Regions from separate parts of the Streptosporangium sp. NPDC051023 genome, predicted to be linked through region 2. Evidence: predicted binding sites of a transcription regulator. Region 2 holds the regulator's gene; the other holds the start of a gene.
What was found. Region 2 encodes HrcA, which represses chaperone genes, less so after heat shock. Its sites were predicted from a motif close to TTGGCACTCTCNNNNNGAGAGTGCCAA; they were not measured.

Region 1 (15,416 bases), on a different contig from region 2:
GGTCTCCGGGTTGCCTGGTTCCCAGGGACGCAGCCAGTTGGCGTTGCGCAGCCGCGCTTCGCGCCAGACACGAACATCTCGCAGGCGCAGCGGCCGAAGTCCCACCGGGCCTTCCGTCAGAGTCACCGGCCAGCCACGAAGTCGATCCACGTTCTCCATCATCTCCCGAAGACACGCCGTCGTGCCATGGAGTCCCCTGGCCCTGTCGGAGCCGACGGAGCACCGGCCCGACGGTGTGTGACAGGCGGGCTGCGAGCCGGGTCCCACCGGGAGACATCGGCCCTGTGAGCGTAGGCGGAGGGCGCAACGGCTCCGCAGGCACGGCAGTCGCCTCCTGTCGGCGCCAGAAGGTCGCACCGGCTCCGTCCGCGTGGGGGAACACGCCCTCACCGTCGGCACGGAGCCTGCGCCGTCAGCGTGGGTGGTCCCCGCCCCTGATCTGGTCGACCGCGTGCTTGAGGACCGGTGAGAGCACCGCCATGCCGTCGCGGACCCCGCCCGAGGAGCCGGGGAGGTTGACGATCAAGGTGTTCGCCGCCTGCCCCGCGAGCCCGCGGGACAGGATCGAGGTGGGCACCCTGTCCCGGTTGGCCTGGCGCACGGCCTCGGCGATGCCGGGAATCTCCCTGTCGAGCACCCGCGCGGTCATCTCCGGGGTGAGGTCGGCCGGGGTCAGGCCGGTGCCGCCGGTGGTGACGATCACGTCGTACCCCTCGGCGACCCCGGACCGCAGCGCTTCCTCGACCGGTTCGCCGTCGGGAACCACACGCGGGCCGTCCACCTCACATCCGGCCGCGGCGAGCAGTTCGGCCAACAGCTTTCCGGATTTGTCCTCGTATATCCCGGCGGAGGCCCGGTTGGACGCCGTGATCACCAGAGCTCTCATGCGGTCCATCCTCCCAGTCCACCACCCCACCACAGCCCAGTCGGAGCCACGGCCCTTCCTGTGGAGACGACCGCGCGCCCCGCCGTGGCCCAGCCACGATCATGGCCCTTCCGGCCGCCCCGCCTACGGCCTCGTCCAGCTCCCGGTCTTGCCACCGGTCTTCTCCTCGACGCGGACATCGGTGATCACAGCCGCCGGGTCGACCGCTTTGATCATGTCGATCAGCGCCAGCGCGGCGACCGAGACGGCGGTCAGCGCCTCCATCTCGACCCCTGTCCGGTCAGCGGTCCTGACCAGGGTGGCGATCTCCACTCCGTCCTCGACCACGGCCAGCTCGACCTTCACGCCGTGCAGCGCGATCGGGTGACAGAGCGGGATCAGGTCCGGGGTGCGCTTCGCCCCCATGATGCCCGCGATCCGCGCGGTGCCGATCGCGTCGCCCTTGGGCACATCACCCGACCGGAGCAGGGCGACGGCCTCCGCGGACAGCAACACCTTTCCGGTGGCGCGGGCCGTACGGACCGTGACGTCCTTGGCCGAGACGTCCACCATGCGCGCGGCGCCGGTCTCGTCGATGTGTGTGAATCCACTCATGCGTCCACCATTCCCCACACCTCGGGGCTCGCGGCACCGTCACGGGGGACGGCGACCTCCGTACTCGTCACCACGTTTCTCCAGCATGGATGCCTCGTCCTTCAGGGCGGGGAGGAGGTGCGGAAGGGTCCCTCATGGTGTTCTCCGGACTTTCTCTGCGGGGCTTGTTGCGGTGATGGGGTCGGCGATAACCAAGCCGGCGTTGTGTGACCGCCCCAGGGCATGGGGTGGCAGCGCGGGGAGCCCTCCAGCCTCTGGGCGGGGCTGTGAACCGCGAACCACCCGGCTTCGGCCGGGAATCCCAGTCCTTCGGGGCCGGGAGGATGTCAAAGCGGGATGACCTCGACGGTTGTCCCCTCCGGCACGTCGGTCACGTCCTCGGGGACCACGATCAGCGCGTTCGCCGAGGCAAGGGCGGCGAGCTGGTGGGACCCCTGCCTGCTCACCGGGGCGACGGAGCCGTCGGCGGTGAGCACGGCACGTAGGTAGGAGCGCCTGCCCGCGGGTGAGCGGAGCGGGGAGACGGTCACGGCCCGCACGGTGGGCGTGGGGCCCGCGGGCAGGCCCTGCATCTTCCGCAGCGCGGGCCTGACGAACAGCATGAACGACACGAAGGACGACACAGGGTTGCCCGGCAGGGCGAAGATCGGGATGTGGTCCTGGCCCACGACGCCGAACCCCTGCGGCATCCCCGGTTGCATGGCGACGCGGTCGAAGCGAACCGTGCCGAGAGGGCTGAGCGCCTCCTTGACCGGTTCGTACGCGCCCATCGAGACACCACCACTGGTGATCACCACGTCGGCCCGCAGAAGCTGGGCGTCGAGCTGGTCGAGGAAGCTCGCGGCGTCGTCGGCCACGATCCCGGCCCGATAGCCGTCACCGCCCGCCTCACGGACCGCGGCGACCAGGGTGTAGCTGTTGGACTCCCAGATCTGGCCCGGCGCGAGGGGCGTGCCGGGCTCGGCCAGCTCAGCGCCGGTCGAGATGACCACGACCCGGGGGCGGGGCCGTACCAGCACCCTGCGGCGGCCGACCCCGGCCAGGACGCCGAGCTGAGCAGGGCCGATGAGAGTGCCGGAGGACAGCACCACGTCACCGGCCCGCACGTCCTCGCCCGCCATGCGGATCGCGTGCCCAACGGGCGCGGGCCGCCCGATCGCGACCCGCGCCGTGCCTCCGTCCGTCCACTCGACCGGGATCACCGCGTCGGCCCCCTCCGGCATCGGGGCGCCGGTCATGATGCGCATGGCCGTGCCAGGACCGACGACCAGCGGCCTGCCGTCGCCGGCCGCGATGTCGTCGATCACCGGCAGCGTCACCGGAGCCTCCGCGACGTCCTCGGCCCGTACGGCGTAGCCGTCCATGGCCGAGTTGACGAACGGCGGCAGCGGGACCGGAGAGGAGACCTCCTCGGCCAGCGTGGTGCCCAGCGCCCCTTCCAGCTCTATCTCCAGCGGGGCGAGCGACCGCACGGTGAACAGGATGTCGGCGAGATGCTCGTCGACCGATCTCATGGAACTCGTCGGAGTCGTTGAACTCATCGGGACGCCAGGAACTCCTTCAGCCAGGGCAGGAACTCCGGCGCCAGGTCAGAGCGGTCGGCGGCGAACTGAACCACCGTACGCAGGTAGTCGAGCTTGTTGCCGGTGTCGTAGCGACGGCCGCGGAACAGCACACCGTGCACGGGCCCACCGTCCTCCGTGCCGCGGGCGGCCAGAGTGCGGAGGGCGTCGGTGAGCTGGATCTCGTTTCCGCGGCCTGGCGGGGTGTTCTCCAGGACCTCGAACACGGCCGGGTCGATCACGTAGCGGCCGATGACCGCCCAGTTGGACGGGGCCTCCTCTGCGGGGGGCTTCTCGATCAAGTCGGTGATCCGGACCACGTCGTCCTCCGCGGTCGGTTCGATGGCGGCGCAGCCGTACAGGGAGACCTGTTCCTTGGGGACCTCCATCAGCGCGATGACGCTGCCGCCGTGGGTTCGGCGCACCTCGATCATGCGCTTGAGCAGCTCGTCACGGTAGTCGATCAGGTCGTCGCCGAGCAGGCAGGCGAAGGGGTTGTCGCCGACGTGCTGCTTGGCGCAGAGCACCGCGTGGCCGAGGCCTCGGGGCTCGCCTTGCCGTACATAGTGGAGGGTCGCGAGATCCGCGGGTTCACGCACCTGGGAGAGACGTTCGTCGTCCCCCTTGGCTTCGAGAACGTCCTCCAGCTCGATCGCCCGGTCGAAGTGGTCTTCGATGGAACGCTTGTTCTTGCCAGTGACCATCAGGACGTCGAGCAGACCGGCGGAGACCGCCTCCTCGACGACATACTGGATGGCGGGCTTGTCGACGATGGGCAGCATCTCCTTGGGAGTTGCCTTGGTCGCCGGAAGGAAGCGGGTGCCCAGGCCCGCGGCAGGAACGACGGCTTTGGTCACGAGATCGAAGTCGGCCATACGAAAACGATAGTGGAGGGGTTGTGGACAAGCCGAGGCTGCGGTCGGCGATCAGGGCCGCGCGCACCGCGGTTCCCGAAGACGTGCGGCATGCCGCCTCCGTCAGGACTCGAGAGGCGCTGCTGGACCAGCCATGGGTCCAGATGGCGGGGCTCGTCGCGTGCTACTGGTCGATCGGCACCGAGCCCTCGACCCACGGGCTCGTGTTCGCGCTGTGGAAGCACGGCGCGACCGTGATCCTGCCGGTGCTCCGCGACGACGACGATCTCGACTGGGCGGTTTACGACGGCCCCGACACCCTCGCCCCGGGGCGTTTCGGGATCATGGAACCGGTCGACACCCGGCGGGGTGTCGACACCATCAGAACCGCCGCGCTCGTGATCGTGCCCGCCCTGGCGGTCGACCGGTCGACCGGGGTACGGCTGGGCCGCGGCGGCGGCTCCTACGACAGGGCGCTGGCGAGGGTCGGCCCGAATGTGCCGACGGTCGCGCTGTTGTACGAGGGCGAACTACTGGAAGAGGTCCCCGCGGAACCGCATGACCTGCCGGTTCGCTACGCCGCACAGCCGAACGGCATCACTCGGGTGGTCCCGGGGCGTGCCTGACGAGTCGGTGCAATACGACACAATGGTCCCTGAAGTTGGAGAGGGGGCCAGGTGGGATTGGACGTCTGGCTGCTTCTCGGGGCGGGGATCGTCATCGCGGCGATCGTCGCGGTACGGATCGCGCATCGGAGTGGCCTGCCGAGCCTTCTGATCTTTCTCGGCTTCGGCCTGCTCGTCGGCGAGTCCGGCCTCGGGCTCCAGTTCGAGAACCCGGTGCTCGCCCAGCAGATGGGCCTGATCGCCCTCGCGATCATCCTGGCCGAAGGTGGTCTGACCACCAACTGGCACCACGTGAAACGGTCCATACCCACCGCGCTCGTGCTCGCGACCGTCGGGGTCGGAGTGAGCATCGCGGCCGTGGCGGCCTCGGTGCACACGCTGCTCGGCATGGACTGGCGGACCGCGCTGCTGCTCGGCGCGATCCTCGCGTCCACGGACGCGGCGGCCGTCTTCTCCGTCCTGCGCCGCCTGCCCCTGCCCTCGCGCCTGGCGGGCATCCTGGAGGCCGAGTCCGGTCTCAACGACGCGCCGACCGTCATCGCGGTGATGCTGCTGAGCGCCGCCACCTCGCCCAGCCTTGGGCACGCGCTGCTCCTGGTCGTCTTCGAGCTGGTCGTCGGCGCGGCCGTCGGCCTGGCCGTCGGCCCGCTCGGCGTGTACGCGCTGCGCCGCATCGCGCTGCCGGTCTCCGGCCTGTATCCGATCGCGGTGCTCGCGCTGGCGTTCGTCGCGTACGCGGGCGGCGTGCTCCTGCACGGCAGCGGCTTCCTCGCGGTCTACCTGGCCTCCCTGGTCATGGGCAACTCCCGGATGCCCCACCGCGCCGCCTCCAGGGGGTTCGCGGAAGGAGTGGCCTGGCTGGCCCAGATCGGCCTGTTCGTCATGCTCGGAATGCTGGCCAGCCCGTCGGAGATGCCGTCGGCGATCGTCCCCGGCCTGGTGGCCGGGCTGATCCTGGTCGCGGTCGCCAGGCCGCTGTCGATCGTGCTCTCCGCCATGCTGGTACGGATGGCACAGGTCGACCGGCTGAACTGGCGGGAGCAGGCCTTCCTGTCCTGGGCCGGCCTGCGCGGCGCGGTGCCCATCGTGCTGGCCACCATCCCCTGGGCCGCGAACTCGGTGCACAACGGCACCGCGAAGCTCGTGTTCAACGAGGTCTTCGTCATCGTGGTCGTCTACACCCTGATCCAGGGGCCGACACTGCCCTTCCTCGCGAAGACGCTCGGCCTGTCCACCCCGGACGAGGCGCGCGACCTGGAGGTCGAGTCGGCGCCACTGGAGGAGCTCAACGCCGACCTGCTGCAGATCAGGGTTCCGCCGACCTCGAAACTGCACGGTGTGGAGATCTTCGAGCTGAGGCTGCCCACCGACGCCCAGGTCACACTGATCGTCAGGGACGGCAGGACCTTCGTGCCCGCGGACTCGACGAGGATCAGGGTCGAGGATCAGCTCCTGGTGGTGACGACCGCGGCGTGCAGGGAATCGGTCGAGCGGCGGATGAAGGCGATCAGCCGCCGGGGTAAACTCGCGGGCTGGTTCGGCGAGCAGGGCAGGTAACCACCCAATTACCGGATGGAATGCGACAGATCCGACTCGCGTTTATGCTTGTCGGCTGCCTATCATTAGCAGTCGCGTCACTAGAGTGCCAATCGGCGCGAACCGAAGAGGAGGAGCGCGTGCCCACCTACCAGTACGCCTGTAGTGCATGCGGCAACGAGTTCGACATCGTCCAGAAGTTCTCCGACGACGCGCTCACCGAGTGCCCGACCTGCGCAGGCGAGCTTCGCAAGGTGTTCTCGGCGGTCGGCATCGTGTTCAAGGGGTCAGGTTTCTACCGGACGGACAGCCGGTCCTCCTCGTCCAGCACGGTGAGTTCCGGCGCGTCCTCGGCGGCCGGCTCGTCCACCGAGTCGAAGTCCACCGAGTCCAAGCCCGCGGAGTCGAAGCCCGCGGCGGCCACGAGCAGCCCTGCCCCCGCAGCCTCCTGAGGCCGCCCGTAGAGGGCGGAAAACGACACGGGGCGAAGAACCCGACGACCGTTCGGGAGCAGCGGCCATCGGGGGCGACAGCGTTCGGGGCGGTCTCCGTCCCGGGAACGACGACTGTTTCTGAAGTGACGGTTCGTCCAAAGAGTGACGGCTGTTTCGGGGGCGGTGGTCTCCGTTCCAGAAGCTCTGGTTGTTTCCAGAGCGACGGTTGTTTCCAGAGCGGCGGTTGTTTCGGCGACGGCGGCATCTGGACGGCGGCTGGGCGGGCGTTTCGGAAACGACAGCGTCCCGGGAGCGACGACCATTCGGCCACGGCGGCCATTTCAGAGGTGGCGGCCGTTCAGGAACGACGGTCATACGGTCGTTCGGTCATTCGGAAAGGGCTGCCGTTCGGAGGACCGGTCGCACAGAAAGCCGGTGGGCCCGGAAGATCGGTCGCGCAGAAAGTCCGGTGGGCTCGGAAGGCCGGTCGCCTGGAAAGGCGATCAGCCGCCTCGGGGACGGTCGGAGGCTGAGCCGAGCATCTCGTGGGTAAGCCTGTCCAGCAGTTCGCGGAGCCCGGGATGTCGCGCGGGGTTCCAGTCGTGGACCATCCGCCTCAGTCCTTCACGGGCCTCGGTGACCAGCACCCCCGCCACCTGCTCTCCGGCCAGGGTGAGTTCGAGGCACGTCCCGTCGTTCGTACGGCGGACCAGGCCCCGTGCAACGAGCAGGTCCGCGTACGGCCTGCCCTCCTCGACCGTCACTCCTGCCCGATCGGCGAGTTCGGCGCCGGCCTGAGCACCTCGGGTGCCCAGCCGGGCGATCAGCCACACCGAGCCCGGCGGCAGGTCGAGATGGGCCATGTCGCCAAGACGACGGTAGTAGTCCCTGCGCATCTCCGCGTCGGCCAGCCGCCACAGCCCGCGTTCGACCTCGCCGAGCGAGGAGCGCTCCGTGGACACGGCGCCGTAGCATTCGCCCAGGTCGGCAGGTTTGGTGGTCTCGCGGAGCGGCACCTCGGGCAGCAGCCAGGCCACCGCGAAGGCCACCAGGGCGATCGGCGCACTGTAGAGGAACACCTGGGCGATGGCGTCCGAGTACGCCTTGAGGAACGCGGCGGCGGTGTCGGTGGGCAGCTTCCCGATGACCGTGGGGTCCGACTGGACCGCCTTCTCCAAACCTGCCGGGAGCCGTACCGTCTGCGACAGCCGTACCAGGTCGTCGGTGAGCCGTGAGGTGAAGATGCTCCCCGCGATGGCGACGCCGAAGGACCCGCCGATGGAGCGGAAGAAGGTGGCCCCCGAGGTCGCCACCCCCAGATCCTCGAAGCCGACGGCGTTCTGCACCACGATCACCAGCACCTGCATCACCAGGCCGATGCCGATGCCGAGCACGAGCAGGTACACGCTCAACTCGAGGACCGAGATGTCCTCACGGATGTGGGAGAGCAGATAGAGCCCGAGCGTCGTGATCGCGCCGCCCGCGATCGGGAAGGCCTTGTATCTCCCCGTGCGTGTGATGATCTGCCCGCTGATGATCGAGGTCACCAGCATGCCCGCCATCATCGGAAGCAGGTGGATGCCGGACAACGTGGGCGAGACACCCTGCACGACCTGGAGAAACAGTGGCATGTAGGTGAGCGAGCCGAACATCGCGAACCCTACGGCGAAACCGATCAACGACGCCACATTGAAGGCTTTCACCGTGAAAAGGCGCAGCGGCAGCACCGGCTCCCTGGCCCGCTTCTCCACCTGCCACCAGAGCACGAGCAGGACCGCCGCCGCGGTCGCCAGCCCGATGACGACCGGGTGGCTCCAGGGATGGGTGGTCCCGCCCCAGGTAGTCATCAGCACCAGGCAGGAGGCGGCGGCGCCAAGCAGGACGATGCCGAGATAGTCGATGACGTGGTGGGTCCGCCCCGCGCTCGACGGCAGCACCGAGGAGATGACCGCCAGCGCGAGAACCCCGACCGGCAGATTGACGTAGAAGACCCAGTGCCAGGACAGATGGTCGACGAACAAGCCGCCGAGCAGCGGCCCCGCGACACTGGACACGGCGAAGACCGCGCCGAAGAACCCCTGGTACCTCCCGCGTTCGCGGGCGGGCACGACGTCCCCGACGATCGCCTGGGCCAGCACCATGAGCCCGCCCCCGCCAAGCCCCTGCAGCGCGCGGAAGCCGATCAGCTGGCCCATGTTCTGCGACAGGCCGCACAACGCGGAGCCGAGGAGAAAGATGACGATCGCGCCCTGGAACAGCTTCTTCCTGCCGTACTGATCGCCGAGCTTGCCCCACAGCGGCGTCGAGACCGTCGAGGCCAGCATGTAGGCGGTGACCACCCAGGACAGTTCCTCGAGGCCTCCGAGGTCGCCGACGATCGTCGGCAGCGCGGTGGAGACGATGGTCTGGTCGAGAGCGGCCAGCAACATACCGAGCATGAGCGCGCCGATGACGAGTCCCAATCCTCTCTCAGGCCGCCGGACCCCCACATCAGTCATCCGCCCCGCCACCTCACCCACCCCGTCACCCCCTGCCCCGCTACCTCATTCGCCCCATCAACTCCACCCCGCCACCTCACCCGCCCTGTCACCCCCTGCCCCGCTACCTCATTCGCCCCATCAACTCCACCCCGCCACCTCACCCGCCCTGTCACCCCTGCCTTGTCACCCTTGCCATGTCACCTTTGCCCGCCCCGTCACCCCTGCCTCGCCACCTCACTCACCTCGCCACCAGGTTTCCTGGCCGCACCACCAGAGCCCACCATCGGCCAACCGGGACCATCCCCCACCACGTTGACCACTCGTCTTCATCCCCGTCACATTCGTGATCGTCTTCACCGAGTGGCGATCCTTGAGAGCGCCGGTACGGCGAGCGGCGACGGCAACCGGAGCGAGACCGCGTCCATGCCGCTGGAACACAGCATCACCGAGGCCAAACGCACGGCCTCACCCGGCTGAGCCTCGAGACCGGTGCGACCGAGTTCTTCCAGCCAGCAAGGAAGCTGTACGAAAGGTTGGGATTCGACCACTGCAAACCCTTCGCCGACCAGCGGCCTGACCCCGTACAGCGTGTTGATGACCAGGTCGCTCTAGAAGATCTTGATCCCCGAATCCTGCTGTCGCCCCAGTTATCCACAGGGTAGCCTCCAGGGATTTTCCGTTATCCACAGACCGGGCCAGGGCTCCTCAACAGCTCGCCGGTAACGCTAACCTCGGCGCCATGGTCACCAACGCGGACATCGGAGTCATCGGCGGCTCGGGCTTCTACTCTCTGCTCGACGACGCGACAGAGGTCGAGGTCACCACCCCCTACGGCCCGCCCAGCGACGTCATCACCGTCGGCCGGATCGGAGCACGGTCAGTGGCTTTCCTGCCCCGCCACGGCCGCGACCATCGCTTCCCCCCTCACCTCATCCCCTACCGCGCCAACCTGTGGGCTCTGCGCTCCCTGGGCGTCCGCCAGGTTCTCGCTCCCAGCGCGGTCGGCTCCCTGCGCCCCGAGCTGGGCCCTGGCACCCTGGTCGTGCCCGACCAACTCGTCGACCGCACCTCGGGCCGCCCACAGACCTACTACGACACCGGTGGCGTCGTCCACGTCTCCTTCGCCGACCCCTACTGCCCCGCAGGCCGAGCGGCGACCATCGACACCGCCCGATCCGCCGGATGGGAGCTGGCCGAAGACGGCACCCTGGTGGTCATCGAGGGTCCCCGGTTCTCCACCCGCGCCGAGTCCCGCTGGTTCACCGCCAATGGCTGGACGATCGTCGGCATGACCGGCTTCCCAGAGTCTGTTCTCGCCCGCGAGCTGGCCCTGTGCTACACCACGCTGTCCCTGGTCACCGACCATGACGCCGGTGTCGAGGCCGGTGAGGGCGTCACCCACGAGGAGGTTCTGGCCTTCTTCGCCACCAACATCACCCGTATGCGCTCCTTGGTTGCCGACGTCGTCACCGCTCTGCCCGAAAAACGCACCTGCCCCTGCCCCGACGTCCTGAACGGCCTCCCCCTTCCTTTCGAGCTCCCCGGCTGACCTCTCAGGCTCCACACGTCCTTCGCTCATATGACCTTTCGCCCTCAGCGCGACCCCGTACGGCGGCCCCAGCAGCCTCCCCCGACCCCTGCCCGCCGTACGGACTCCCCAAGAGCCCACTTCCCCCTGACCGCACGCCTCTCTTTCGCCTTCATCGCCCGGCGGCCCCCCGACCTCCAAACGGTGACTGCACCTTCACCATGCTTCGAGACGCTTCAAGGCCTCCTATCGCGCCGACAGGACCGGAGCGACACAAAGACCAACACCAACAAAACAACGTGCAACCCGGCGAACACCGGCGGACACTCGACCACGACGGACACTCGATCACAGCGGACACTTGACCGGTCGGGCAATCGACCACAGCGAGCACTCGACTGCCCTCCCCTGACCGCACTCCCTCACCTTGACCGCGCGACTTTCCCTGCCCAACCGGGCTTCCCCTGACAGCGCGCAGGCGTCGTGACTCTCCTTTGAGCCTCTGCGGCACCTTCCCCACCCCCTCGGCCGTACGACGTCTTACCCCTGCGCGGCCCCGTACCCCTGCCTGACGTCCGGTTCCCCTGCCTAACGTCCGTCCAGACCGACCCCGGTCAGCTCCTTGAAGGGCAGCTGCGCTCGATACGCAGCGGCATCACCCAGCCCTCCGCGGCGCCCACCATCGCCGACGCCCCCCGAACACCACCCACCTCCTCACCGATCACCGATGCCCATTTGCCCCCAATGCTCGGCTCTTCTCGATGGAGTCAGTCATGCGTCCCATCCATGACCTCAGCGCCCCCACCCCTACCGTCTCCACCTCCCGCCGCCTCACGGCTTTCCGCCGTCTTGGCGATCGCCGTCATCGCCTCATCGCAACCGTTGTCGCCGCTCTGGCAATGGCCTGCGCGGTGATCGGCCTGCGACCGGACACCGCGTCGGTGACCGTGCTCGCCGCGGCCAGAGACCTTTCTGGAGGCGCGCTGGGAGCCGCCGACCTGAAGGCGATCGCCCTGCGCCCCGAGACAGTCCCCGACGGCGCCCTGAAGCCCGGCACACCGATCACCGGAAAGATCCTGACCGGTCCCATGCGACGCGGGGAGCCATTGACGGATGTCCGTCTCCTCGGCCCCGGTCTACTGACCGCCCAGGGGCGAGGAACGGTAGCCACCCCTGTCCGGGTCGCCGATCCGCAAACGGCACGGCTGCTGTCTCCCGGCGACGTCGTGAACGTGCTCGCCGCCCCCTCGACCTGGGATGGCTCCGCTCCCGCCCGTACCGTGGCCGAGGATGTCACCGTGCTGGCCACACCAGGCGGTGAACCAGACCGGGGCGCGCTCGTCGTGCTGGCCACCACGGCGGCACAGGCCGTCGAACTCGCCTCGGCCCAGGCGGGTGGACGCCTGTCGATCACAATCGGTTCTCGCGTAAGGTAACTTAACCGACACCTAGAGTAGCGACACCTTCACGGCACCGCCCTGCGGACACCGGATAGAAGCACAGGAGGAGGGGGAACCATGATCGGCGGATTCAAGAAGTTCCTGCTACGCGGCAACGTGGTCGACCTCGCCATCGCGGTGGTCATCGGCGCCGCGTTCACCGCGATCGTGAACTCCTTCGTCAAGGACATCCTCACGCCGCTGATAGCCGCGCTTGGCGGCCAACCAGACTTCTCCGGCCTCACCTTGCGGATCGGCGCAGGTGAGATCAAGTACGGCCTCTTCCTCAATGCCCTGATCTCGTTCCTGATAGTGGCGGCTGTCATCTACTTTCTCGTTGTCCGCCCCTACGAGAGCATCTCGGCCAGGTTCGCCAGGCAGGAGGAGAGTGTCCTGCGCGACTGCCCGGAGTGCCTCTCAGAGATACCCCGGGCCGCTGTCCGCTGTGCCCAGTGCACCGCCCCGGTCAGACCCGTCCCATGACGACACCTGGAACACCCATGGCGACACCGGAAACGGAGACCGCGTCCCATGACGGCGCCTACAACGGCGTCACTCCCGCGCCCGACAGAAAACGGGACACAAGACCTACAGAAGAGACCCGAGCTTCGGGTCATACTCCCAGTGCCACGGTTCAAAAGGACTGACGTAAGCCCATTTCGGATGCATCCAGCCAAACTTCTTGCTGTTGGCCTCCAGCCAGTTGAACTGCGCCGACCGGAACTGCTCAACTCCCCCGCACAGGTCGACGGCGAGCCCGAGGCCATGATTGCTGCGGCCGGGGACGGCGGCAAAACCCGGCCTGCGATAGTAAACCGACTGCTGTTCGGCAAGGCTCCGATAGCTGTCCGTCACACACATGGACTTGCCGAACCGCCTTCTGTACGCCTCGTTCAAGCTGATGAACGCGATCGCCGCATCGCCCCGCAACTCTTTACCTCGCTGCTGGAGCGGGCAGAGGTAAGCCTTGGGGATCAGGCCGTTGGGAAAGTCGCTCAACGAGGTCGCCCTCGTCGGGTCACATCCCGCCGCGGGGTTTCCCGACTTGTCGACCTTGATTCCCAGCTTCACCAACGCCTGCGTCAGCGACTTCACAATCTTGGCGGAGCGCGCCCTGAGCGTCTCGATCTCGGCGCCCATCTGGGCTTCCGCCAGAAGATTGCCCGCTCGCAGTTCCTGCGCCTCCGCTGCCAGACGCTCCCGCTCCGCCTGAAGGCGAGCGCCGTCGCCGAGGACCTGGTTGCGCTCGGCCGCGATCTGACTGACGTCGGCCATCGCTCTGAGGGTTGAGGCATCCGCGTCACCGGACAGAAAGAAAGCCGCGTCGCTGCCGATGGGTCGCTGGTAGAGCTGCCCCACCAGATCTGACAGCGGCTGCCGTACCTGAGCGAAAGCCCTCTCCGCGGCCTGCAACTCACGCAGCTTGGCAGCGAGTTCCTTCTCCGAGGCCTGGATCTTGGCACGTCTCTGTTCCAGCGCCTTCGTCGCGTCCTCGAGGTCTTTCGCGGCCTTCTCCGCCTCACGCCGCAGTTCAGTGAGATTGACGGGTTCACGAAGGGCCTCGGTAGGGCCGGCCGGAGCCGTCAGACTTGTCGCCTCGGCGAGATCGGTTGACTCACTGGCGACGACCAGCCGGGCCTCTGCCTGCATCGGGCTCGCGGCAGCCGCCCCCGGGAAGAGGGAAGACATCGTCGCGACGACGGCGACCAGACCCGCTGATCGACGAGGTGGCACGTTCGACCCCTCCGTTTGCGAACTCGTGACCTGGGTCAGGCACGCACGTTACTACAGCCCGCCAAGTGCCTGGGTCAGACTCACTACAGCTGATATGCGCTGAACACCCCATTTAGCGCTCCCGCAACTCAGGTCTCTCGTCGCGCTTGCTCCTTACAGACCTCCCACAACCAGGTCTCCCGCCACTCCGTCGGGCAGCCGAACGTGTCGTCCGGCGGCTCAGACTGTGGCGCCTGTCTCACATGCGGCGCCGGAGATTCTTCGCGGGGCACCATCCTCCGCGCGACCGAAGGGACCTCCGCGGGAGACGCATCGGCCGCAGAAGGGCGCACATCCGCGTTAACCACCGGAGGCGCCCAGCCGCCATAGATCCGTTCCGGCCGATAGGGAGGAGGGACGATCCTGGGCTCCAGGACCACGCTCCGCACCGGCGCGACCGAGACCGGCACCATGGCAACCGTGCTCCCCGCTCCCCCGTTTCCCGGGCCGCCCACCACCCCCCACGCCTCAACCTCTCCCCCGCCCCCCGCTTCTCCTGCCCCCGCCCCGCCCCGACCCCCGGACCCGCCCCCTTCGCGAACCCCGGACCCGCCCCCTTCACGAAGCCCACTCTCCCGGGGCCCCACCCCGGCGACGATCCCCCGAGCGGCCGCCTGATATCCGGTGAGCTCCGCCACCAGGAGCCCCGCCGCCAGAAGCGCGGGAGCCAGCATCGCCCCACACAGCACCAGCGGCCGTAGCGCCCGATGCCCCCGGATCCGCTTCCGTCGCCGTTCCGTCACAGAGCGCGACACTAACCATCCCCGCCGCCACGACACTCAGCCACTTGCCGCCCTTTTACCGGAGCTCAGCGAACCAATAACCCATCGATCGGCAACCGACCCCCCTCCAACCACACATCCACTCCACACTTTCGCTACTCTTACAGGGAGCCCCTGCCTCCGTAGCTCAGGGGATAGAGCACCGCTCTCCTAAAGCGGGTGTCGCATGTTCGAATCATGCCGGGGGCACTCTTCTTCCAGCGGGTATGCGCTTGACCTGCCGCTTAGCCTGTTGCGCCTACCCGCCCTCATGCAGCCGAGAGCAGTCGCGCGCAGCCGTAGGTCAGTGATCACGGGACATACGCGGGACGATCTTGAAGGCGTTCGCCCACTTCACCGGCCGGTTTCCGGGCGTCTCAGGGCTGATTCGCCATGGGGCGGGGACATGTCTCTAAGGTGAGACACCGTGCACCGCTTGGCCCTCTTCGACCTCGACAACACGCTCATCGACCTGGATGCCGCCTTCCGCGTGTGGGCCGAGGAGTTCGCCGCGGAACGGGCGCTCACGGCGGAAGCCGTTGACTGGTTGATCGCGCTTGACCAGAGCTGCCTTCCGCATCGTGAGGTGTTCTTCGGCAAGGTGCGGGAGCGGTTCGGACTCCCCGATCCGGTCGAGGAACTGTGGGCCGCGTACCGTCGCCGCATGCCCCACCTCGTTCACTGCCGACCCGAGGTGGTGACCGGCCTGACAGAACTACGGGCCGCAGGGTGGCGGGTAGGGATCGTCACCAATGGCACCGCGGACAACCAGTTGGGGAAGATCCAGCGGACCGGACTGGCCGAGGTGGTCGACGGCTACGCCCTGTCAGGGATCGAGGGCATCCGCAAGCCCGAGACCGGGCTGTTCGAGATCGCCGCGCGGCGATGCGGAGCGAGCCTGACGGAAGAAGGGTGGATGGTCGGCGACCACCTGACCAAGGAC
Region 2 (15,416 bases):
CTGGTGCTGGTTCACCCCGGCGGGGTCAAGGGGAAGGCCCTGGTCGATGGGGTCAAGAAGGCCGGTGCCCACGTGGTCACCGTGACCAAGATCACCAAACCGGCCGAACGGCTCGCCTTCGTCAAGTTCGAGCTGAAACGGGCCGGGCGCACCATCGGCGGCGACGCGGCGGCCGCCCTGCTCGACGCGGTGGGCAACGATCTCAGGGAGCTCGCCGCCGCCTGTAGTCAGCTCGCCTTCGACACGCCGGGCAAGGCCATCGACGAGGCCGCTGTGGCCCGCTACCACCGCGGGCGGGCGGAGGTCAGCGGGTTCACCGTGGCCGACTCCGCCGTCGAGGGCCGTCTGGGCGATGCGCTGGAGCAGCTTCGCTGGGCGCTCGCCACCGGAACGGCCCCCGTCCTGCTGGTGAGCGCGCTCGCCGGTGGTCTGCGTTCCCTGGCGAAGGTCGGGGGAGCCCCCCGTAATCTGCGTGGTGGGCAGCTCGCCAGCCATCTCGGCATGCCGCCCTGGAAGATCGACCGGGTTCAGCGCCAGCTGAACGGCTGGGGGCCCGACGGCATCGCTCGTGCGCTCCAGGCAGTCGCCACGGCTGATGAGCAGGTCAAGGGTGGTGGCGCCGACCCCGCCTATGCGCTGGAGCACATGATCCAGACCGTCGTCGCCAACCGTACCGGCCGTTAGGGGGCGTCCGGCGTGTCTCGTCCACGCCCGGACCGGGTGAGTGGCGGATGCGTGTCCTTGGGCAGGGAGGGGCCGGTGCGCCCAGGCGCGGGAAGCTGGCCTGCGACGGTCGCGGCGAGAGCCAGTGCGAAACCGGCGAACTGGAACGGGCTCAGCGACTGGCCGAGAACGATCCAGCCGGCCAGGGCCGCAGTGAGCGGGCTGAGGGTGCCGAGCAGGGAGACCTGCAGAGGGGCCAGGCGGCTGATCCCGCGAAACCACAGGCTGTAGGCGATAGCCGTACCGATGAGGCCCAGCCAGGCATAGCCGTAGGCGGCGGCGCCGTCCAACGGGGGTGGCGGGCCTTCGAGGGCGAAGGCGACCGGAGCGATCATGAGGCCGCCCGCGGTGAGCTGCCAGCCGGTGAGGGCCAGGTCGCTCGTGCCGGGAGGCTTTCCCCATGAGCGGGTGAGGACGACCCCGGTGGCCATTCCCGCCGCGGCGAGGAGACCCGCGGCGACACCTGTGGCGTCGAGAGCCGCGTTGGCCCTCAGCACGACGAGGGAGATGCCTGCCGTGGCCGTGATTCCGGCGACGACCCGATGAACCGGGACGGTCTCACGGAGCACGGCGCGTGTGAGCCCGGCGACGATGAGCGGCTGGATGGAGCCGAGGACTCCCGCGACGCCACCCGGCAGCCGGTAGGCGGACAGGAAGAGAAGGGGGAAGAACAACCCGATGTTGAGCGCGCCCAGCACCGGAGCCCGCCACCACCAGCTCCCGCGGGGAAGCGTGTGCGTCACGGCGACCAGAAGCAGCCCCGCGGGAAGCGCGCGCATCAGGGCGGTGAACAGCGGGCGGTCCGGTGGAAGCAGTTCGGTCGTGACGATGTAGGTGGTGCCCCAGACCGTGGGGGCGAAGGCAGTGGCGGCGACGAGGGCGACGCGTGGGGAGGGCACGGCGATCTCCTTCAAGCAAGCTTGTTGCTAATTAACTTAGCAGTAAGTTAATTAGCGTCAAGCTATGCTGTCGCCATGATGGAGGACCCCGTTGACAGGATCGTGGCGCAGTGGCGGCGGGAGCGGCCCGATCTGGAGCCGGCGCCGATGGCGGTTTTCGGGCGGATCTATCGGATCTCCAGGCTCATGGGCGATCGGATGGCGGCGGTCTACGCGGAGTACGGCATCGGCAGGGGTGAGTTCGACGTGCTCGCCACGCTCCGCAGGGCGGGCGAGCCGTACACGCTGTCGCCCAAGGAGATGACCGCCACGCTCATGCTGACCTCGGGCGGCATGACGGGACGGCTGGACCGGCTGGAACGCGTGGGCCTGGTGGCTCGTGCCCAGGATCCCGATGATCGCCGGGCGTTGCGCATCAGCCTGACCGCCAAGGGGACGGAGGTCGTCGAGGAGGCGGTGACCGCGGGACTGCGGGTGCAGCACGAGGTCCTGGCTGTGCTGTCAGGCGAGGAGCGCGAACGTCTCGGTGATCTGCTCAGGCAGTTGCTCGGCGGGCTGGAATAGCGCTCGGGCGCGGGCGGGGGCATCGGAGGGGCGTGGTGGCCGGGTCCGGGGCGGGCACGTAGGGGCTGTGCTGGGCGCACGGGGCTGGCGGCCGGCCCGGGCGGGCGGTGTGAAGCGGAACCAGCCGGACATGCGATGCGAATGGAGCCGGCTGGGCGATGTGAGGCGGAACCGGGCCGGGCGGGCGATGTGAATGGAGTTGGGCCGCCCGGTTGTACGGCGGGCAACGCGAAGACGCCGCACCCCGATGGGATGCGGCGTCCTGGAGAACCCTGGATTACTTGGCGGCCGACAGGGCGGCAGCGCGCTGGGCGATCGCCGACTTGCGGTTGGCGGCCTGGTTCTTGTGGATGACGCCCTTGCTGGCAGCCTTGTCCAGCTGACGGTTGGCGGCGCGCATGAGCGCGACGGCCTCGTCGGCCTTGCCCTGGTCGGCAGCCTCGCGGAACTTGCGGACGGCCGTCTTCAGGGAAGACTTGACAGCCTTGTTACGCAGCCGGGCCTTCTCGTTCTGCCGGTTGCGCTTGATCTGGGACTTGATGTTCGCCACGAAGAAGCCTCGGTGAATGTCGTCGGAGTGGGGCGCGCGGGCAGAGAGGGCGCGCCACACGCAGTTGAATAGGCTACCAACTGCCCAGGCGGTCGCTCAAATCAACAGCCTGGACAGAGGGATGCCCGGTCAGTTTACCGTGCCTGCATCGTGATTGGGGCGGTGCATCGCCGGCGGCGTGGGGATTTCAGTGGTCTGTTACGGCGATGCCTCGCGAGCGGGACAAGATTCCGGTGGCGTGATCGCTCCGATCCGGCGGCATGGTCGTCCTGAGAAGATCCGAGGCGGGGCCGGGTGCCGAAGGCCAGGCCGGGCGCGGCGGCTGGGCATGGTGGCCAGGCGCGGTGGCCAGGCGCGGTGGCCGGACGTGATGGCCGGACGTGATGGCGGACGTGGTGGAGGTCAGGGGTTGAGCCAGGCCTGCTCGTACTCCTTCCAGTCTTCGGGCGTGGCCGCGAAGTCGACATAGAGCGCCAGGCCGAACAGCTCACGGCGTGTTCCGTGGGAGGTCAGCGCCAGCCTGGCGCCCTCCGCGGCGGTCGCGACGCTCTCCGCGGCGTCGCCCCACGACAGGCCGTGGTCGTGGTAGGCGGGGGCGCCGATCAGTGCGGTCTTGTTCTCCGGCACGAGATCGAGGGCCAGGGTCGCCTGCCGTACGACGTAGCCGCCGTAGAGCAGCTCGGAGGGGAGGAAGGAGTCGTAGGTCATGATCGCCACCTGGTCGGTGAGGGCGGCGACCTTCGTGAAGTAGGCCGGTGACCAGTACTTGTCGTGACCGATGGCCACGTGTGCCAAGGGCCGGGTGAGCGGGAACGGCTCGATCTGGGGCGTCGAGACGGACAACAGGCCCTTGCCGACGACCTGACGGGTCCCGGTGAGCAGCTGAAGGAACTCGGCGTCGCTGTCTCCGACCGGCTCGAAGTCGTAGTGCACGCCGTCGAAACCGGCGGTCATGACGGCCCGCGCGCCGTCCAGCACGCGCTGCCTGGCGGTCGCGTCGTCGAGGTCCAGGCCTCCGTCGACCTTCTGCCCGAGCCATGCCGAGATCCGGACCTTCGGCAGCTCCGCGCGGATCTCCTTCAGGAACTCGGCCGCCCTGGAGTACTTCGCGGGGGGAAGCGTGCCATCGAGGTCGAACGGGCCCGAGTGGACGTACAGGTCCTTGATCCCGGTCTTGCGCAGCCGTACGGCCAGAGCCTTCACATCGGCCGCGTTCTTGCGGCCGTCGACCCACATGTGGCCGAGCCACAGGGCGTCATGACCTGTGCTCTTCGCCCAGGGGGCGGGTGTCCCGGTAAACTGGATCGTGAGGGTGGCTGCGGCCACCCCTGGAAGCACAAGGAGCAGGGCCGCGACCGCCACGAAAAACCGCAGGCCGCGCCGTGCTCTGGTCCGGGTAATCACCCGGACATGTCACCATGGAGAACGACTGGTATGCCAGTCGTAGATCGTCGTCAATCCCGTCGAAACGGACACCGGTGCGCATTCAGCCTGGCCAGACCGATCCCGCGGTGATCCGCAACTTCTGCATCATCGCGCACATCGACCATGGCAAGTCGACGCTTGCCGACCGCATGCTGCAGATCACCGGTGTGGTCGACGACCGCTCCATGCGCGCTCAGTACCTCGACCGGATGGACATCGAGCGCGAACGCGGCATCACGATCAAGTCGCAGGCGGTCAGGCTGCCGTGGCAGGTGGACGGCACCGACTACGTCCTCAACATGATCGACACCCCCGGGCACGTCGACTTCACCTACGAGGTCTCCCGCTCGCTCCAGGCGTGCGAGGGCGCGATCCTGCTGGTCGACGCCGCGCAGGGGATCGAGGCGCAGACCCTGGCCAACCTCTACCTGGCCATGAACAACGACATGACGATCATCCCGGTGCTCAACAAGATCGACCTTCCGGCCGCCCAGCCGGAGAAGTACGCCGCGGAGATCGCCCACCTCATCGGCTGCGAGCCCGAGGACGTCCTCAAGGTGTCCGGCAAGACCGGCGTCGGCGTCCGGGAGCTGCTCGACCACGTCGTCGCGAGCGTTCCGGCCCCGATCGGCCAGGCCGACGCGCCCGCCCGCGCGCTGATCTTCGACTCCGTCTACGACACCTACCGTGGCGTGGTCACCTACGTCCGGGTCATGGACGGCCACCTGGGCAAGCGCGAGCGCATCCTGATGATGTCCAGCGGCGCGGCCCACGAGACCCTGGAGATCGGGGTCATCTCCCCCGAGCCCAAGATCGCGGACAAGGGACTCGGCGTCGGCGAGGTCGGCTACCTGATCACCGGTGTGAAGGACGTGCGCCAGTCGCGGGTCGGTGACACCGTCACCTCCGGCACCAGGCCCGCCACCGAGCCGCTCAGCGGCTACGAGCACCCCAAGCCGATGGTCTTCTCCGGTCTCTACCCGATCGACGGCGACGACTACCCGGAGCTCCGCGAGGCCCTCGACAAGCTCCAGCTCAACGACGCCGCCCTGGTCTACGAGCCGGAGACCTCTGCGGCCCTCGGCTTCGGTTTCCGCTGCGGCTTCCTCGGCCTGCTCCACATGGAGATCGTCAGGGAGCGGCTCGAGCGCGAGTTCAACCTCTCGCTCATCTCGACCGCCCCCAACGTGGTCTACCAGGTGGTCATGGAGGACGGTAAGGAGATCACCGTCACCAACCCCTCCGAGTTCCCCACGGGCAAGGTCGACAAGGTCTTCGAGCCGGTGACGAAGGCGACCGTGCTGGTCCCCTCGGAGTTCATCGGCGCGATCATGGAGCTCTGCCAGAACCGCAGGGGCAATCTGCAGGGTATGGACTACCTGTCGGAGGACCGGGTCGAGATCCGCTACACCATGCCGCTCGGCGAGATCATCTTCGACTTCTTCGACCAGCTCAAGTCCCGTACGCGGGGCTATGCCTCGCTCGACTACGAGCCCGCGGGCGAGCAGGAGTCCGACCTCGTCAAGGTCGACATCCTGCTCCAGGGCGAGGCCGTCGACGCCTTCAGCGCCATCGTCCACCGGGACAAGTCCTACGCCTACGGCGTCGAGATGGCCAAGAAGCTCCGCGAGCTCATCCCGCGGCAGCAGTTCGAGGTGCCGATCCAGGCCGCCATCGGCGCCCGGGTCATCGCCAGGGAGAACATCCGCGCGATCCGCAAGGACGTCCTCGCCAAGTGTTACGGCGGCGACATCTCCCGTAAGCGCAAGCTGCTGGAGAAGCAGAAGGAGGGCAAGAAGCGGATGAAGATGGTCGGCCGCGTCGAGGTCCCCCAGGAGGCCTTCGTCGCCGCGCTGTCCACCGAGTCCTCCTCGGCGGACAAGTCGAAGAAATAGTCCCGATGGCCCACCCCGCCGGGCGTACACCGGTGGTGGCGCCGTGTGAGGCGGTCGCGGGGCCGTAGAGGCCGTAGAGCAGGTGTCGTGAAGGCGGCTCACGGGGCGGTGCGGCGAGCGTCGTGAGGCGGCTCGCGGGGCGCTGCGGCAGGGCTGTGAAGCGGGCGTCCCCGCCTCTGTGATCGGAGCAGGTCACGGAGACGGGGACGCGGTGTGAGGGGTTGGTGCGGGCGGGGTCGCCGATGACCCAGGATCTGCGGCCCCGCCCGGTCTTGGGAGGGGCGCCTCAGCGCAGGACGCTGTAGAGCGCGGAGGTCAGCGACCCCTTGGAGTCGTCCTGGTCGATGGACCACATCATGGAGCCGCCGAGGCCCTTGAGGCGGATGTAGGCCGCCTTCTGGACCACCGTGGCCGGGTCGTCGTAGGACCAGAACTCGTTGCCGTCGTAGAGCCAGTTGGCGCCGGTCCGCACGTCGCGGTAGCGCTTGCCGGGCTTCTTGGCGAGGTTCTTGTAGTCGTCGCTTCCAGCGGCCCAGGTGCCGGGGGCCGGTCCGGAGGCGGCCTTGAACAGGCCGTCGCCGCCTGCCGTGACGCCGGTCCAGCCCTGGCCGTACGCCGGGATGCCGACCACGATCTTCTTGGCGGGGGCGCCGCGCGTCAGGTAGTCGCGGACGGTCTGGTCGACGCTGTACTTCACCGTGTTGGGGTCATGCCGGTCGGTGAACAGGTTGCCGTTGTGACCGGTGATGGGATCCCATGAGCCGCGCAGGTCGTAGCCCTGGACGGTGGCGAAGGTGAGGTTTTTGAAGACGTCGCGGACCTCGAAGCCCGCGTCGACCTTCGGCGCCCCCGCGGGCAGGAAGGCCGTCAGCTCGCTCCGCCGGTCGAACTGGTTCAGCTGGCGCCGCAGCTCGGTGGTGAACAGGGTGAAGTTGCGCTTGTCCTCCGGCCTGACGACGTTGCCCTCGTTGGCCTCGGTACCCGGCCACTCCCAGTCGAGGTCGATACCGTCGAACACACCCGCCCCGGTGCCGGGCGCGGTGCCGGGCAGGTTGCCCTTGAGCCACAGGTCCACGCAGGAGGCCGCCAGCTTGGCGCGTCCCTCGGGGGTGAACACCGCGTCCGAGAAGTACTTCGAGCCGCTCCAGCCGCCGAGGGAGATCAGCGCCTTGAGGCCGGGGTGCTTGGCCTTGAGCTTCTTGAGCTGGTTCAGGTTGCCGTTCAGGGCCTGGCCCTCGGCGTCGGCGACGCCGTCCACGCTCTGCTCGGCGGGCACCGGGCGCTGCCAGTCGGCCCAGGCGTCGGAGGAGTAGCACTCGCCCTGGGCGTTTACGAACCCGAAGGCGTAGTTGATGTGGGTGAGTTTGGCCGCGGCGCCGCTGGTCTCGACGTCCTTGACGTGATAATTGCGGCCGTAGACGCCCCACTGGACGAAGTAGGCGACCCGCTTGAAGCGGTCACCGTGGTCCGGGTGGGTCTGGGCCTGGGCCGGCGCCGGTACGGCCAGCGTCGTGAGACCGACGGCCAGGGCCGCGGCGAGCGTGTTCCGGAGGAGTCTCTGCACGGGCTTCTCCATGTTGCCTGGGGGGACAACTTATAGGAAACTTTCCTTTAAGTTTTCCCGGATCGTAGACCTGGGTGATCTACCCGTCAACGGTCTGCCGGGGATTCGCCGCCATTGGCCATCCATCGGCCGCCGTGACGCACCACTGTGCCGCGCCGCCGTGCCGCACTGCCGTGACGCGCCGGTGGGCGGCCCCGGGGCCGTACGGCTCCGCCGTACCGGGCATCGCGCCCCGAGCGGCAGACTTGATGCCGTGCCATCCACACTTCCCGACGGCGATCCCGTGCCCCCCTCGGGCAGCCTCCCAGACAGCGCGCTCGACGGCCTGGGGGAGCGGCCCTTCGGCTTCTACGTCCACGTGCCCTTCTGCCTGACCCGCTGCGGCTACTGCGACTTCAACACCTACACGGCGTCCGAGCTCGGTCCGGGCGCCTCGCGGAGGGACTACGCGCAGACCGCAGTCGAGGAGGTGCGGCGGGCGCGGGCCAACCTCGGCGAGGTGGACCTGCCGGTCGAGACCGTGTTCTTCGGCGGTGGCACGCCGACCCTGCTGCCCGCCGCCGACCTGGTCCGGATCCTGGGGGCGATCGAGGAGGAGTTCGGCCTCGCCCCGGGCGCCGAGGTGACGACCGAGGCCAATCCCGAGTCGGTCGACCTGGCCTACCTGGAGGAGCTGCGCGGCGGCGGGTTCACCCGGATGAGCTTCGGCATGCAGAGCGCCCGTGAGCACGTGCTGCGGGTGCTCGAGCGCGGCCACACCCCCGGCCGCCCCGCGCGTGCCGTGGCCGAGGCCCGCGAGGCGGGCTTCGACCACGTCAACCTGGACCTGATCTACAGCACCCCCGGCGAGAGCGACGACGACTGGCGTGCCTCGCTGGCGGCGGCGATCGAGGCGGGGCCCGACCACGTGTCGGCCTACTCGTTGATCGTGGAGGATGGCACCAGGCTGGCCGCCAGGATCCGGCGCGGCGAGCTGCCGATGCCGGACGACGACGTGGCCGCGGACCGCTACCTCATCGCCGACGCCATGCTCGCGGAGGCCGGGTTCGAGTGGTACGAGGTGTCGAACTGGGCGACCTCGCAGGCGGGGCGCTGCAGACACAACCTGCTGTACTGGACCGGAGGCGACTGGTGGGGTGTCGGCCCCGGCGCGCACAGCCACGTCGGAGGCACCCGGTGGTGGAACGTCAAGCACCCGGCGGCCTATGCGGAGCGCCTGGCCTCCGGCGTCTCACCCGCGTACGCGCGCGAGGTGCTGACCCCGCAGGACAGGGCGGTCGAGCGGCTGATGCTGGAGCTCAGGCTCTCCGAGGGGTTCCCGCTCAGGGAGATCGAGAAGCCGCCGGTCGTCGCCAGGGCGTTGGCGGACGGCCTGCTCGAGGTCGAACCGTTCAAGGCGGGCCGCGCGGTGCTCACGCTGCGCGGGCGCCTGCTGGCCGATGCCCTGGTGCGAGACCTGACCTGACCTGTCCTGAGGGCGCGGGCCAGGTGACCCGCGCCCTCCTCGTCCGCCGTGACGATCAGTTCACGAACCGGATGTTCATCGGATAGCGGTAGTTCTCCCCGCGGTTGGCCGCGACGGCAGCCATGATCATCAGAATGAGCGATCCGATCCAGACCACCAGCATCAGCAGGAAGCCGATCAGCACGATGGTCAGGACCCAGGAGACCACGTAGGCGATCGTCAGGGTGAGCTGGAAGTTCAGCGCCTCAGCCGCCTGGGCCCGCACATAGGGGGATTCGTCCTTCTTGGCGAGGTAGATCACCAGCGGGCCGATGAACCAGGTCAGCAGACCCAGCAGATGGGCGAGCATCGCCATGGTCGTGTCGTCGGTGCCGGGGCGCGGGCCGTACGCGCCGGGGAAGGTCTGGTAGCCGTAGCCGCCGGGCGCGCCGTACCCGGGAGGGGGATACGACCCCTGGTAGCCGTAGGCGCCCTGGTCGTACGGCGATGCGGCCTGCGGCGGGTAGCCCTGCCCCTGCCAGCCTTGCTCCTGCCAGCCGTGACCGGGCTGCGCGTAGCCGGACGGGCTGTCGCCGGGCTGACCGGGCCGGGCGTGGCCCGGTTGTTCCTGGCTGGGCTGGATGTAGCTCGGTTGTTCCTGGCTGGGCTGGATGTGGCCCGGCTCTGCCTGTCCGGGCTGGGTGTGCTCCTGCGGCGGATGCCGCAGCTGTCCGGGCTGGGTCTGCCCCGCTGAGGGCTGCGGGTCCGGATCCCGGGCCTGGTCCTCTCCGGCGGGTTCGCGCGGTGGATTCTCTGGAGTGTCGCTCATGGCCCCTCCTGACGGGGTACGGGGTCAGCCATCCTCGCCGGGAGCGGTCACGAAGTCGATCAGCTCCTCGACCGGGCCGAGGAGCTCCGGCTCCAGATCCGTGTAGGTGGCGACCGATCCGAGAACGCGGCGCCACGCGTCGCCGGGCTCCAGATTCCAGCCCAGGGCGGCGATGACACCCTCTTTCCAGGGTACGCCGCGCGGTACGGCGGGCCAGGCGGGAATTCTCAGCGCGGACGGCTTGACCGCCTGCCAGACGTCCACGAACGGGTGCCCGACGATCAGCACGTGGGGTGAGGAGACCTGGGCCGCGATCCTGCTCTCCTTGGACCCCTCGATCAGGTGGTCGACGAGCACGCCGAGGCGGCGCTCCGGGCCGGGCTCGAACTCCTCGACGATCGAGGGCAGGTGGTCGACGCCTTCGAGGTACTCCACGACCACGCCCTCGACGCGCAGGTCGTGTCCCCAGACCTTCTCGACCAGCGCGGCGTCGTGCACGCCCTCCACGTAGATGCGGCTCTCCCTGGCGACCCTGGCCCGCAGGCCCTCGACCGCGATGGACCCCGAGGCGGAGCGCCTCGGGGTCCGCAGCGCGGTGGCGGGACGCACCAGCGTCACCGTCTTGCCCTCGAGGAGGAACGCGGCGGGTTCGAGCGGGAACAACCGCCGTCGCCCGAACCGGTCCTCCAGCGTGACGGCCTCCTTGTCGCAGGCGACCACGGCGCCGCAGAAGCCGCTGTCCGCGTCCTCGACGACCAGGTCGAGCTCCGCGGGAACCTGAGGGATCTTCCCCTTCAGGGGGCGCCGCCAGTTTCCCGCCAGCACGTCACGCTCATACATAACCGACCGCCAACCCTCTCTCGCCGGGGATCAAGTGGACGGTAGCAAAAGCCGCCGTCACCTGCCGTACGGTCCGGGCTGTCCCCACTGGGCCGCCGCGGCGGCGGCCTGGCGCTTGCGGGCGCCGCTCCGCCTGACCAGCACGACGATCGTGACGATCACGGCCAGCAGGAAGCCGAAGCTCGGCACCCCGATCAGCACGAGCGCGCCGCCGACCACCGAGTTCGCGGCGATCTCCTTGCCCACGCCGAACTTGGCGTCCGCGTTGTCGGAGGTGGTGCAGGTGATCGGGTAGTCGCCGGCCTTGTCGACCCCGATCCGCAGGGCCAGCTCCCACAACTGCCCGTTCGCGGTGACGGTCTGCTGTATGCCCGGCTGCTGGAGCTTGACGCTCCCCGGGTCGCCCTCGATCTGGCACTCGAAGTTGGTGCCCTTCGCGGCGGCGACGTAGATGGCGGGCTTGTCCGCCGGGTCGAGGCTGACCGTCGTCTTCTCGCCGGGGCCGAACGAGCTGGCGGGGGCGGCGTCGGTGATCGCGCTGAAGATGCCGCCCGCGAAGCCGCCGATGCCAATGATCACGCTGAGCACGAAGACGAGCCACGCGCCGACGATCCAGCCGACACTCGGCTTCACCTTCACCTTCGGCGGCGGGCCCTGATGAGGGGCGCCGTAGCCGGGAGGCGGATAGCCGTAGGTCGGGCCGCCCTGCTGCTGGTAGGGCTGTTGCTGCTGGTAGGGCTGACCGTATGGCTGCTGGGGGGCGCCGTGACCGGGGACGTGCGCGGCGCCGTCACCCGAGGGGGATCCGAAATCATTGGACATATACCGGATTGTGGCGCTTACCGCTTGGATAGCGATAGCAGCTGACTTGACAATGGCTTGCTTCCGTCATCGTGGTGCCGTGTTATCGCACCCCGCGGGCGGGAGCCGTACACTTGGCACTCGGGAACACAGAGTGCCAGACCTGACGTTTCCCGTCCGAGCGCAGGTAGGGAGGTGAGCACGTTGGTTGACGACCGCAAGCTGGCGGTCCTACGCGCCATCGTCGAGGACTACGTGTCCACCAACGAGCCGGTGGGTTCGAAGGCTCTCGCGGATCGGCACAACCTCGGTGTGTCGCCCGCGACCATCCGCAACGATATGGCGGTGCTGGAGGAGCAGGGCTACATCGCCCAGCCTCACACCAGCGCGGGCCGGGTGCCGACCGACAAGGGCTACCGGCTGTTCGTCGACCGTCTCTCACAGGTGAAGCCGCTGTCCAGCGCGGAGAAGAGGGCCATCGAGACCTTCCTCGCCGGCGCGGTCGACATCGACGACGTCGTCATGCGTACGGTGCGGCTGCTGGCACAGCTGACCCGGCAGGTCGCCGTGGTCCAGTACCCCACGATCACCAACTCCAAGGTCAGGCACGTCGAGCTGGTCCCCTTGAGCGAGCGCCGCCTGATGTTCGTGCTCATCACCAACACCGGGCGGGTCGAGCAGCGTGTGGTCGAGCTGCCCGACGTCGTCGACGAGAACCGCGTGGCGCACCTGCGCGCGGTCCTCAACGCGTGCCTGGACGGCTGTGGGCTGACCAACGTCCCCGACCTGGTCGCCGACCTGCCCGAACGACTCCCGGCGGAGGACCGGCCGCTCGCGGCCACGATCCTGTCGGTGCTGCTGGAGTCCCTTGTGGACCGGCATGATGAAAAGATCGTTTTCGCCGGGGCCGCCAACCTCGCGGGAGCCGACTTCACCGTCGGGCTCCGCGACGTGCTGGAGGCACTGGAGGAGCAGGTCGTGCTCATGCGACTGCTCGGCGAGACCTCGGACCTGTCGGCGCTGACGGTGCGGATCGGCTCGGAGAACCCCTATACCGGTCTCCAGGGCACGTCGATCGTCGTCGCCGGATACGGTTCCGGAGACAAGCAACTGGCCCGGCTCGGTGTGCTGGGTCCGACACGTATGGACTACCCGGTCACGATGGGCGCGGTGCGCGCGGTGGCACGCTACGTCAGCCAGATCCTGGCTGCATCTTAAGAGGTCAACTAAGTGGCTAAGAGCGACTACTACGGCACCCTAGGGGTGCGGCGCGACGCCAGTGCGGAAGAGATCAAGAAGGCTTACCGCCGCCTGGCCAGAGAACTGCATCCCGATGTGAACCCCGACCCTGAGACCCAGGAGCGGTTCAAGGACATCACGCAGGCCTACGAGGTGTTGTCCGACCCCAACAAGCGCCAGATGTACGACATGGGCGCCGATCCGTTCGCCTCGGCGGGCGCGGGCGCGGGGGGCTTCGGCGCGGGTTTCCCGTTCAGCGACATCATGGACGCCTTCTTCGGCGCCGCGGGCGGCGGGGGCGGCCGAGGTCCCCGCTCGCGTGCCCGCAGGGGCCGAAACGCCACCATCAGGGTGGAGCTCGACCTGAAAGAGTCCGCCTTCGGCACCACCCGCGAACTGGTCGTCGACACCGCGGTCCTCTGCGAGGTCTGCACCGGCTCCGGCGCGGCGCCGGGCACCCACCCCGACACCTGTGACCTCTGTCACGGACGCGGCGAGGTCTCCCAGGTCACCCGCTCCTTCCTCGGCCAGGTCATGACGTCCCGCCCGTGCCCCCAGTGCGGCGGGTTCGGCTCGATCATCCGCAACCCCTGCCAGGAGTGCTCCGGCGACGGCCGGGTCCGCACCCGGCGGACCATCAAGGTCCGCATCCCCGCGGGCGTCGAGGACGGCACCCACATCCAGCTCGCGGGCGAGGGTGAGATCGGCCCCGGCGGCGGCCCGCCGGGAGACCTGTTCCTGGAGATCGTCGAGCGCCCCCACGAGATCTTCGAGCGCCGCGGCGACGACCTGCACTGCACCGTGCAGATCCCGATGAGCGCGGCCGCGCTCGGCACGATCCTGTCGATGGAGACGCTCGACGGCACAGAGGAGCTGGACGTCCGTCCCGGCACCCAGTCCGGGCAGACCATCCCGCTCTATGGCAGGGGCGTCCAGCGCCTCAACGAGACCGGCAGAGGCGACCTGCTGATCCACGTCAACGTGGAGACGCCCTCCCGCCTCGACCCCGCCCAGGAGGAGCTCCTGCGCGAGCTGGCCAAGCTCCGCGGCGAGGAGCGTCCGCCGGGTAAGTTCGCTCCGGGGCAGCAGGGCTTCTTCTCCCGCCTGCGGGACGCCTTCAATGGCCGCTGACCCGGCGGCCGTTCGCGGGACCGTCCTCGGGGTCCTCCGGCACGCCGCCGAAGGCCGATGACGGTCCCGGTCTTCCTGGCCGAGCCCGGCGACCTGGCCCGGCCCGAGTTCACCTTCGGCGGCTCCGAGGGGCGCCACGCGGCGGCCGTACGGCGGCTGCGTGCCGGGGAGCGGCTCGATCTCACCGACGGCGCGGGGGCCGTGGCCGAGTGCGTGGTCCGTGACGCGGGCAAGGACTCGCTCCGCGTCGAGGTGCTGCGCCGCTACGAGGTGCCCCCGCCGCGTCTGCGCCTGGTCGTCGTGCAGGGGCTGCCCAAGGGCGACAGGGGCGAGCTGGCCGTGGAGATGATGACCGAGGCCGGGGTCGACGTGATCGTGCCCTGGTCCGCCTCCAGGTGCGTCACCCAATGGAAGGGCGAGCGGGCGGCCAAGTCGCTGGCCCGCTGGCGGTCCACGGCGCGGGAGGCGGCCAAGCAGGCTCGCCGCTTCCGGCTGCCCGAGGTGACCGAGCCCGCGACGACCTCCGGGGTCGCCGCGCTGCTGTCCGGGGCCGCGCTCGGCGTCGTGCTGCACGAGGAGGCGGCCTCGCCCCTCTCCACTCTCGCCCTTCCCTCCGACGGCGACATCGTCGTGGTCGTCGGGCCGGAGGGCGGTGTCGCCGAGGAGGAGATCGCCGCCTTCCGGGGGGCGGGAGCCGTACCCACGCTCCTCGGGCCGACGGTGCTGCGCACCTCGACGGCGGGTGTCGCGGCGGCGGCGGTGCTCCAGGCGCGCACGGGCCGCTGGTGAGCCCGGCCCGCTCCGTCCCCTGTGCCTGGGGGACAGGCGGCCGCTAGCGGCCGCCTGTCGGCGTCGGACCGGAGACCTCCGTCGGCATCGGGGTCCGCGGCCCGTCCCCCGGCGGGCACTCGTCGAGCGCGCACGGGGAGTCCGAGGACCCCGTGTCAGAAGGCAGGGGAGGAGCCGGTGTCTCGCTCTCGCCGCACCCCTTCGGCAGCCCCTCGGGCTCGACCGTGTTGCTGTTCGCGGGCGCCGTCGGGCAGCTCGGCGACGGCGTCGGCTTGGGAGTCCTCGACGGCTTCGCCGACGGCTTCGGGCTCGGCGTCCCCGGCCTGGAGGTGGCGGGCAGCGGCGCGGGCGGCGTCACGCTCGGCCTGGCCGGGGCCGGAGGCGGTGTGCCGACTCTCACCGGAGGTCGTGATGTGGCCGACATCTCCGGCTTCGTCGGCACCGTGAAGTTGACCTCGCCGCTCTGGATCTGATCGGCCACGTGCTGACGGAACTGCGGGACCACCATCACGACGGTCGCCGCGACGAGGACAGCTCCTGCCACGGAGGCTCCGGCGCGCCACCACATCAGGCCGCGGAGCCCCCGTCGTTCTATGCGGGCGCGGATGATCTCCAGTCCGTCTGGGGAGGGAACGACCGAGTTCGCCTCCGCGCTCAGGGCACGGCGGAGCAGCTCACCGTACTCGTCGGGGGAGTCGGTCATGACAGTTGCTCCAGTGAGGT

Region 1: the regulator HrcA is predicted to act here: its motif matches at 6,145-6,171, upstream of AB0395_RS35675 (FmdB family zinc ribbon protein).

What each region holds. Positions count from the first base shown of each region.
Region 1 covers NZ_JBFBCE010000074.1:2,054-17,469, reverse strand. Annotated here, with positions in the region: gene AB0395_RS35710 (GNAT family protein) at 1-159, opposite strand, end outside; gene AB0395_RS35705 (MogA/MoaB family molybdenum cofactor biosynthesis protein) at 413-886, opposite strand; gene moaC (cyclic pyranopterin monophosphate synthase MoaC) at 1,010-1,480, opposite strand; gene glp (gephyrin-like molybdotransferase Glp) at 1,807-2,994, opposite strand; gene galU (UTP--glucose-1-phosphate uridylyltransferase GalU) at 3,018-3,917, opposite strand; gene AB0395_RS35685 (5-formyltetrahydrofolate cyclo-ligase) at 3,941-4,522, shown strand; gene AB0395_RS35680 (potassium/proton antiporter) at 4,574-6,079, shown strand; gene AB0395_RS35675 (FmdB family zinc ribbon protein) at 6,199-6,510, shown strand; gene AB0395_RS35670 (MDR family MFS transporter) at 6,996-8,990, opposite strand; gene AB0395_RS35665 (S-methyl-5'-thioadenosine phosphorylase) at 9,712-10,521, shown strand; gene AB0395_RS35660 (flagellar biosynthesis protein FlgA) at 11,274-11,936, shown strand; gene mscL (large conductance mechanosensitive channel protein MscL) at 12,018-12,422, shown strand; gene AB0395_RS35650 (D-alanyl-D-alanine carboxypeptidase family protein) at 12,528-13,628, opposite strand; tRNA gene AB0395_RS35645 (tRNA-Arg) at 14,611-14,683, shown strand; gene AB0395_RS35640 (HAD family hydrolase) at 14,901-15,416, shown strand, end outside.
Region 2 covers NZ_JBFBCE010000021.1:74,970-90,385, forward strand. Annotated here, with positions in the region: gene holA (DNA polymerase III subunit delta) at 1-684, shown strand, start outside; gene AB0395_RS16340 (EamA family transporter) at 681-1,622, opposite strand; gene AB0395_RS16345 (MarR family transcriptional regulator) at 1,698-2,186, shown strand; gene rpsT (30S ribosomal protein S20) at 2,464-2,736, opposite strand; gene AB0395_RS16355 (hypothetical protein) at 3,139-4,140, opposite strand; gene lepA (translation elongation factor 4) at 4,215-6,056, shown strand; gene AB0395_RS16365 (glycoside hydrolase family 18 protein) at 6,343-7,620, opposite strand; gene hemW (radical SAM family heme chaperone HemW) at 7,874-9,085, shown strand; gene AB0395_RS16375 (DUF4870 domain-containing protein) at 9,141-9,893, opposite strand; gene AB0395_RS16380 (DUF3097 domain-containing protein) at 9,918-10,733, opposite strand; gene AB0395_RS16385 (hypothetical protein) at 10,791-11,555, opposite strand; gene hrcA (heat-inducible transcriptional repressor HrcA) at 11,739-12,752, shown strand; gene dnaJ (molecular chaperone DnaJ) at 12,765-13,904, shown strand; gene AB0395_RS16400 (16S rRNA (uracil(1498)-N(3))-methyltransferase) at 13,962-14,693, shown strand; gene AB0395_RS16405 (hypothetical protein) at 14,846-15,166, shown strand; gene AB0395_RS16410 (SigE family RNA polymerase sigma factor) at 15,393-15,416, opposite strand, start outside.